2 linked regions of the Crateriforma spongiae genome follow. The main gene of each other region encodes a partner of the protein of the gene in region 2 in a complex. Links are inferred from orthologs where the notes say so. Each region holds a gene or a part of one and is shown on either strand. Other genes may lie near its edges.

Evidence for each region.
Region 1: the proteins of HFP54_RS01685 (region 2) and HFP54_RS12335 are in contact, whole or in part, in a crystal structure (PDB 5UE9), measured with the Lactococcus lactis proteins. The link is inferred for Crateriforma spongiae from one-to-one orthologs. Residues at the interface, in WP_023189152.1 of Lactococcus lactis: Leu4, Gln5, Ala47, Ser48, Met49, Leu50, Leu51, Arg52, Arg53, Met95, Leu98, Arg223, Met224, Ala225, Cys226, Ile228, Gly229, Ala230, Cys231, Tyr232, Ala233, Val235, Glu236, His237, Asn243, His244, Ala245, Lys247, Glu250; in WP_025017116.1 of Lactococcus lactis: Gly25, Phe27, Phe29, Glu32, Tyr33, Lys35, Tyr36, Lys48, Phe56, Thr60, Pro61, Arg62, Val63, Ala64, Glu65, Thr66, Ala67, Ser68, Gly69, Met70, Ile74, Gln77, Pro223, Glu251, Phe274, Ala275, Pro277, Phe278.

Annotation. Positions count from the first base shown.
Region 1 is NZ_JAAXMS010000004.1:215,783-219,645, reverse strand. What follows is about bases 360-3,322. They hold HFP54_RS12335 (dihydroorotate dehydrogenase), read right to left. Parts: upstream 2,322-3,322; coding sequence 1,398-2,321; downstream 360-1,397. Other genes in these bases: HFP54_RS12325 (TerB family tellurite resistance protein), read right to left, coding at 3,152-3,322; HFP54_RS12330 (phosphopantothenoylcysteine decarboxylase domain-containing protein), read right to left, coding at 2,470-3,114; HFP54_RS12340 (DUF1559 domain-containing protein), read right to left, coding at 360-1,083. Also shown: more of HFP54_RS12340, read right to left, coding at 1-359; more of HFP54_RS12325, read right to left, coding at 3,323-3,568.
Region 2 is NZ_JAAXMS010000001.1:447,165-451,019, forward strand. What follows is about bases 516-3,470. They hold HFP54_RS01685 (dihydroorotate dehydrogenase electron transfer subunit), read right to left. Parts: upstream 2,455-3,470; coding sequence 1,576-2,454; downstream 516-1,575. Other genes in these bases: HFP54_RS01680 (TlpA family protein disulfide reductase), read right to left, coding at 516-1,523; HFP54_RS01690 (pseudouridine synthase), read right to left, coding at 2,486-3,470. Also shown: more of HFP54_RS01680, read right to left, coding at 1-515; more of HFP54_RS01690, read right to left, coding at 3,471-3,709; HFP54_RS01695 (hypothetical protein), read right to left, coding at 3,817-3,855.

The sequences.
Region 1 (3,863 bases), on a different replicon or contig from region 2:
GATGTGACAACCACCGGGGTGATAGCTGCCGGCACTCCAGATTCCATCACCGGCATCGCCGCCGTCGCGGGAACAACTAGGGCTGTTGGGCGGCAAGATGGCGTTGAACGTGGCAAAGTTGCCTCCGCCGTCACACCAACGATTGCCGCGACCGGCGTCGCCCCATTTGCCAAGGTTGCCGCTGTAGCCCAACAGCAACACGCCAGGTGCGTAGAACTTCGGACGCAGCGGATCGGCCGTGTCCAAGCACTCTTGGGGACTCAAGTTGATGTCGCCGCCGATGTCGTAGGCGCCACCGCCACTGATGCCTCGGTCGCCCAGGCTGTTGGTGATTTCCGCCAAGGCCATCGTGTTGGCGGTGCCATCGACGATGTCACGGAACCGCGTGACCGTCGCGCTCAGGAACAACCCACGTTTGATTTCCTTGGGCGGGTTTCCCCAACCCAATGCACGCACACAGTCGCCGATGCAGGCGCCATAGTTGGTCGTCCCTGTGGTCACCGGCGGCCCCGCGTCGCTGGGGCACTGCAACGCCGAAACCAGCGTCCGCCAAGGGGTGTATTGCCCTTTCCAGGGAACCGGTCCCATCGATGGATACGCCCCATTGGGTGCAGCGTTGCCGTTGTACTGCACCGACACGGGATTGCTGATGGTGTCCCACAGCGGTTGTTGTTCCAAAAACGGCGTCAAGGCAACCAGCATGCTGAGACGCCGGAAATTGTGCGTGTCATTGCTGTACACGTTCATATTGTTCCAGCTGATTCCATACCCCTTGCGGCCGGTCGTGCCGGCGCGGTGGGCGGGAAATTGCTTGAACGCGCTATGATAGTTGTGCAGCGCCAAGCCCAGCTGTTTGGCGTTGTTGCTGCACGACATTCGACGTGCGGCTTCGCGAGCGGACTGGACCGCCGGAAGCAACAAACCGACCAGAACACCGATGATCGCAATCACGACCAACAATTCGACGAGTGTGAAGGCCTTGCGTGGGTTTCGCATGGTCACATCTCCCATTTCAAAGTAACAGAACACGGAATGAACCAAATCGGCTTCGCTGGTCCGCGCCGCCAGTGCCTCCAACCGCAACCTTGCTGTCCGGCCGACTTCGTTTCACGCGTCCTTGGCGAAACGTTGAAGCGGTCTTTCGCGAAAACCGAAACGCCATTCTAAATCTGCAGCGTTGGATTCCACGCCACTCGACCGCTCAAAATGACTGTCCACATCGTCGCACGTGACAGGACGTCGCACCGGAGATTCACACGTCACACCAAAAGACAGCACTTTGCACCGGAGCATGTCTTCGGCGCAAACACCGCCCTGGATACCTCACCGGCATGCGGCAAGCTGCCGCGGAAAGAAGACGCGTCAGAAGGAAGCAGCCCGGTTTTCGAACCTCGGGCTTAAACTTTCAGTGTGCCGATCAAATCGCTGATTCGATCCACGCCTTCGTCACGCAGCACTTCGGGCAATTCGCCGACCAGACGTGTGGAGACGTGAGGGTCGTAGTAATTCGCTGTACCGATCTGAACGGCCGACGCACCGGTCACCAGGAATTGCATCACGTCGTCGATATTGGCGATGCCACCGATCCCGATGATCGGAATGTCCACCGCTTGTCGAACTTGATGGACACATCGCAGCGCAATCGGCTTGATGGCCGGACCGCTTAGCCCGCCCATCCCGTTGCCCAAGATGGGACGACGCGAACGCCAATTGACGGCCATCGCCAACACGGTGTTGATCAGACAAACCGCGTCGGCTCCACCATCGGCCGCCGCCGCCGCGATGTCAGCGATCCGCGTCACGTTCGGCGTCAACTTGGCCAAAATCGGCAGATCGCAACTCTGTCGAACCTGGTCAACGACTTTCCGGCAACTGTCGGCATCGGTGCCGAAATCAATACCGCCGGAAACATTGGGACACGACAAATTCAGCTCGATCGCCGCGGCACCGCCCTGCGCGGCGATCTGTTCGGCCAGCGAAACGAAATCGTCGCGGGTTCGGCCGGCGATGCTGACCACCACGGGGGTGGGCAACTGACGCAGGTAGGGCAGGTGATGCTGGATGAACGCGTCCACGCCGTCATTGTCCAACCCGATCGCGTTCAACAGACCGGCCGACGTTTCAACCGTTCGCCAGGGCGGATTGCCCATCCGTGGTTCGGCGGTGATCGTCTTGGGCAACAAGCCACCCAACAGTGACAGGTCGACGACTTTTTCCATCTCGCGGGCATACCCGAACGTGCCGGAAGCAACCATGATCGGATTGCTTAGCTTGAGTCGCCCCAGTTGAACTGACAGATCGGGCGTCATGGAATTCGTCATCGAACGTGTCGTCATGAAACGGGCGTCATCAAGAAAGTGGCATCGCGCCGGCGGGGCGTGGGACGGAAGTCTACCGCCATGGCCGGGAGCTTCGGTAGGGCGGCGCCGATGCGTGAGTCGTCAAAGGCAATCGGTCGATCGCGTTGCGTCAAGCACCCGACCGCGCGACGACCAGACGCTGATCGATGTGACGCAGCAATTCATCGGCGACGACTTCTTTGCTGCCGCGGATATCGGCGATCACGTCGCCATGGACGTCCAGCAATTCGACTTCGTTTTCCTGGCTGTCGATCGCTTGGGGGCCGTTGCTGACGATCAAGTCGCAGTGTTTTTTCTGCAGCTTCACGGTCGCACGAAACCGATGGTCTTCCGTTTCCAACGCAAATCCGACGACCCATTGGTCGTCGCGCTTCTGCTGGCCCAACGTCGCAACGACGTCGGGGGTTTCGACCAGTTCCAATTGAATCGGGTGGCCGGTTTTGGACAGCTTTTGTTCGCTGACCACACGCGGCATGTAATCACAGGGGGCCGCCGCGCCGATCGCGCCGTCACAACGGGCGAATTCGCTTTGCGCGGCATCCAGCATTTCATCGGTCGTCCTGACCGGGATGACTTGAGCCGCCGACGGATATTCGACCTGAACCGGCCCGCTGATGATGACGACGTCGTGGCCCAAGCCGATCGCGGCGTTGGCCAGGGCGGCGCCCATCCGACCGCTGGACGCGTTGGTCAAATAACGCACCGGATCGATGTATTGTCGAGTCGGACCGGACGTGATCAGGATGCGAGCCATCTCGGCGATCCTCCCTTCATTCAAATACACGGTGGGTTCAGGATTCTGAACCTTCGTCCGTTTCTATGTCTTGCACCGGAGCCCCCGCGTCACTGATCGGCGGCATTGATGCCAACAGCCGATCCAAATCATCGGGCGTCAGATTCATCCGTGCCGCGGCCAGGGCAAACAGCCTTTTTTCGCTTTCTTGCAGGTCACCGTCGGCCGCCATCACGCGGATCAAATCCTTCATCAAGGCTTCGCGCTCGTCCGGATCTTCGGGCAATTCCAACGCCGCATCATCGCTCAGGCTGTACCGAATCGCCTCGTGCAATTCGACTTCGCTTAACCCCAGCTCGATGCAACGGTCGGCCACCACGTTGACTTCGCGTTCGCCCAATTGCCCATCGGCCAGGGCCATGACGACCAGATTTTGAAGGTGGCGTTTTCGCCGAATGAAACTTTCGTCGGCCATGAGATTCCACAGCTTTTTGTGCACGGTCACGTGCGATGGCGCCGACGCCATCGCGACGCACAGTCTATACGCGCGGGCATCGGTATACCGAGGGGGGGATGAGCGTGCGTATCGACGGTGCGTCGCCACACCGTGAGATTGTCTGACGAATCCAACACCGGTCGCCGGATTTCCCGGGCCGAGCTTTCCGGCATTCTCGGGTGCCGTCTGGGGCGGGTTCCCGTTAATATCCCCGTCGAAAGACCTTGCCGTCGGTCGCCGCCACAGATGCGCGTGGCTCGCGGCACGACGAATT
Region 2 (3,855 bases):
CGTCCACCCATTCCGAATTGACGGGCGACCGGACTGACCTTTACGGATTCATCGGCGTTCTGTTGCAGTGCCACGGTCGGCAATTCAAGCCCCGCCTGTGCCATCCATCCGCGCACATCATCGCCGGACGGATCCAGGTTCATGCCGACCACCGAAACGTCGTCGGGGAACTCCGATTCAAGTTTTTGTAGCGTCGGGATCAGCTGGAGCGAATCCTGAAAACGCGTGGACCAAAATGGCATCAAGACGACTTGCCCCTGCAACTGCTCCATGCGATCCACCGTTCCGTAAATCGAACGCAGGGGTACGTCGATGGGTTGGCCGATTTTTTCGGCCCGCGCGTCGCGTAGTTCCAAGGCCAGTTGAACGTCTTGCCCCATAGCGGATGTGTCATCGGCAAAACGCTGTTCCAAGATCTCGTAAGTGATGTCAGCCAATTCCGGCTGGTTGCCAGATTCGAACTGCAATGTGGTTCCGCATAGGTAACGGACCGACAACAAATCAGGAGCTTCACGCAGCAGCGTTTCCACGGCTTCGCGCCACCGCGTCGGATTGATCGTTTGCCCTTCAATGGCCTTGGCCACCAGTTGGTCGATCGCATCGAATTTCACGTTGCCCGCGTACTGTGCGGCCATGGCACTGACGTTCGGATCCGATGAAGCGCCGAACTTATCCAGAATCATCCGGCGGACTTCGTCGGATTCGGCGGGATGGTCCAGCTTGGCCAGCCACTGTCTCGCTTGGGCCATCGCGACGATGGCCATGACGTTTCGATCCGAAGTGATTTCGATCAATTCCCGGTTCAACTGGACCAGGTCATCAGCCGCCTGCTCATCACCATTTTGCAAACGTTCCAGGCCAAAGCCGATCAGCACCAGTTGGCTGTCCACTTTCAAATCATCGGATTCGGAGCGGACGTATTCGCTGGCCAGGTCTTCCAGTAACTCCGCCGATCGTAGGTCACCCAGCTGTGCCAAGTGTGATAGGCCCTGCAGTTCGGCGCGTTTACCCAGGGTCATTTGTTCGGGGGTTGCGTCGGGATGCGAGGCCAACCGCCTGGCCGCTTGCAACTTGGCATCGGCAATCTTCTTGGCCTGTGCCAGGCGTTCCTGTTGCGACGCGTCGCTTTGCATCGTCAACGCCATTTCCATCTCTCGGTCGGCAGTCGCCAACAGAACGGCCAGACGATCGGGGGAAAGGTTCGCCTTGAGCTGCTCCGTCGCCTGACTCGGCGGTGTAGCCAGTTCCAGCTCGGGTGGTTCGGCCAACTGATCCAACAAGTCACCGCCGCCTTGTTTGGTGGGCGAAGGTGCCATGGCCGTGTCTGAAATCGGCGCTGCGACCGGATTGTTATTGGGTTGGCCGGTGGGTGAAGGTCGACCGGCGAAATCCGATTCATCTTCTTGCGGCAGCGGGGGCGTTGGCTGACCATCGCTGTCGGCAACGTCGGTTTCGGACGATGAATTGCAGCCGGCCAGAATTGCCAGTCCCAGCAACGCGGCGGCCGCGAACGATCGTGGCAAGCGAAACGACGATGTGGGGGGCGCGACGAGGTGGTTCCACATTCTGAACAAATTAGTCATCCCAATGGACCCGCGAGGAATCGAAGATGGGACCTTCGACGCACGTTCGTTTGTAGTCCCAAGGTTGGTTTGGATCGTCCTGTCGAATTTTTGCAACGCAGGAAAAACAGATGCCGATGCCGCATGCCATGGGGGTTTCCATGCTGACCTGACAATCGACCTCGTGTTGATCACAGACTTCGGAAACTCGCTGCATCATGATTTCCGGTCCACACGTCACCACACGCGTTGTGCCGGAGTCCTGCAGCTCGGTCAATCGCATGGCCAAGACATCCGGCACCCGTCCGGTTTGTCCCGTCGAACCGTCGTCGGTGCAAACGGTGACTTCAAAGCCGGCTGTGCGAAACGCGTCGACCCCCGCCAACAAGTCAGCGGTTCGTGCCCCGTAAATAATTTCGACGTGTTTTGCCCAGCCATGGTCTCGGCCGAAATCGGTGGTCCCCATCGCTTCTTTTCCAAGCAACAGCATCGGAGTCTGGCCGATGCCGCCGGCCGTCATGATCAAGCGGTCACACGGGCGAGCGGCAAAGCCGTTGCCGAGCGGTCCCCAAACGTCCATCGGGGTTCCCACCGGTGCGGATGCCAAAGCGCGTGTTAACGTGCCTTTGCGGAGGTAGATCAGTTCGATGAACCGTGGGGAACCCGAATCGTCGTTGATGATGTCCCAAACGGCGAAGGCGCGTCCGATCAGCGGAGCGTCATGCTGGGCCATTCGGATCATCACAAACTGGCCAGGGATCACGGCCCTGGCAATCTCCGGTGCATCGATTCGGCACAGGAAAGTGTCCCGAGCGACGCAGCGATTGGTCACCAGCGGTGATCGCAATTGCACGAGGTTGTCGGCGTAGTGATCGGCGTGCAGCGAAGTCATGGCGTCATGCAAATCCGGAAAGGGAACAAATTTAGCGACGGCGACGTTTTTTGGTATTGGCGGCTTTCGGGCCGGTGGATCGGTTGCCAGCACGTTTCTTGGTGCCACGTTTTGCTGCGCGACCTTGGGAACCGGTGCGACTCGATCCGGATCGAGATACCGCCGATCGCTTGGCTGCCTTTTTCCGCGACGGCTTTTTGGAACGCTTGGCGGGCCGTCCCTCCGGTGCGTCGGCTGGTTCGGGCGCATCACCGCCAATGACAGCGCCGATTCGGCGATGCGACGACGGCAGGGGGAAAGATGAATCAGACCGCTCGTCTCGGCGTCTACGCTCAGGATCGGGCGTGCGTCCGGACCGTTTCGCGGCCGCTTTTTTGGCCGCCGGTCTCGTTGACTTGGATCGCGTGCCGTCGTTGCCGCTGCGCTGTCGCGGTTTCTTTCCACCCTTTCGCCGACCGGGACGCGTCGACGTGTCGTCATCGCCACCGGGTTGAACGGACGCGTACAGTTTGGCGACTTCGTCGTGCCGCAGCGCGCGATACGCTCCGGCGGGAACATCGCCCAGACGCAACGGGCCGATCGCGATCCGACGAAGCTTTTGAACCTTGTGGCCCAGCCTGGCAAGGATCCGGCGGATCTCTCGGTTCTTTCCTTCTCGCAGTACGATTTCCAATTCCGTGGATCGTCCCCGCGTCTTCAATAGCTTGGCACCCTCGACGCGGACCATCCCCTCCGCGATATGAATGCCGCGACGCATCTGTTTCATGGTTTCGCCGTCAACTTTGCCGGCGACGGTGACGCGATAGATCTTGCGAACACCGAACTTGGGGTGGGCCAATTGTTGGGCCAGATCGCCATCGTTGGTCAGCAGGATCAGGCCTTCGCTGTTGCGATCCAATCGGCCGACCGGAAAGACACGTTCGTCGGGTGGCACCAAGTCGATCACTCGGGGACGTCCCTGTGGGTCGCGGTTGGTCGTGACGACGCCGGTCGGTTTATGAACGGCATAATACACATGTCGTGACGGCCGGATCGGCGAATCGTCCACCAGGATGGTGTCCGACTTGGTGTCTGCCGTGCTGCCCAGTTGTGTCACGGTTTGCCCGTTGACGATGACCCGTCCCTCTTGAATCAAATCCTCGCATTGCCGACGGCTGCCGAACCCGGCGGCCGCCAAGATGCGTTGCAGCCGTTGCGGACCCGATGAGGCTGAATTCTGGGAGGGGCGTTTGGCTGATTTGGCGCGCTTGGGCATGCTTGTGTTATCCGCGGACGATTCAATGCAACGTGCCAACGTACCAAATAGCCGCCGATTTGTTAGGCCAACCCATCGCCCAGCGGTGCGTGCGGCAAACGCGTCATTCAGGGAAGGGATTGTCGAATCAGGTCCGCGCCGATCTT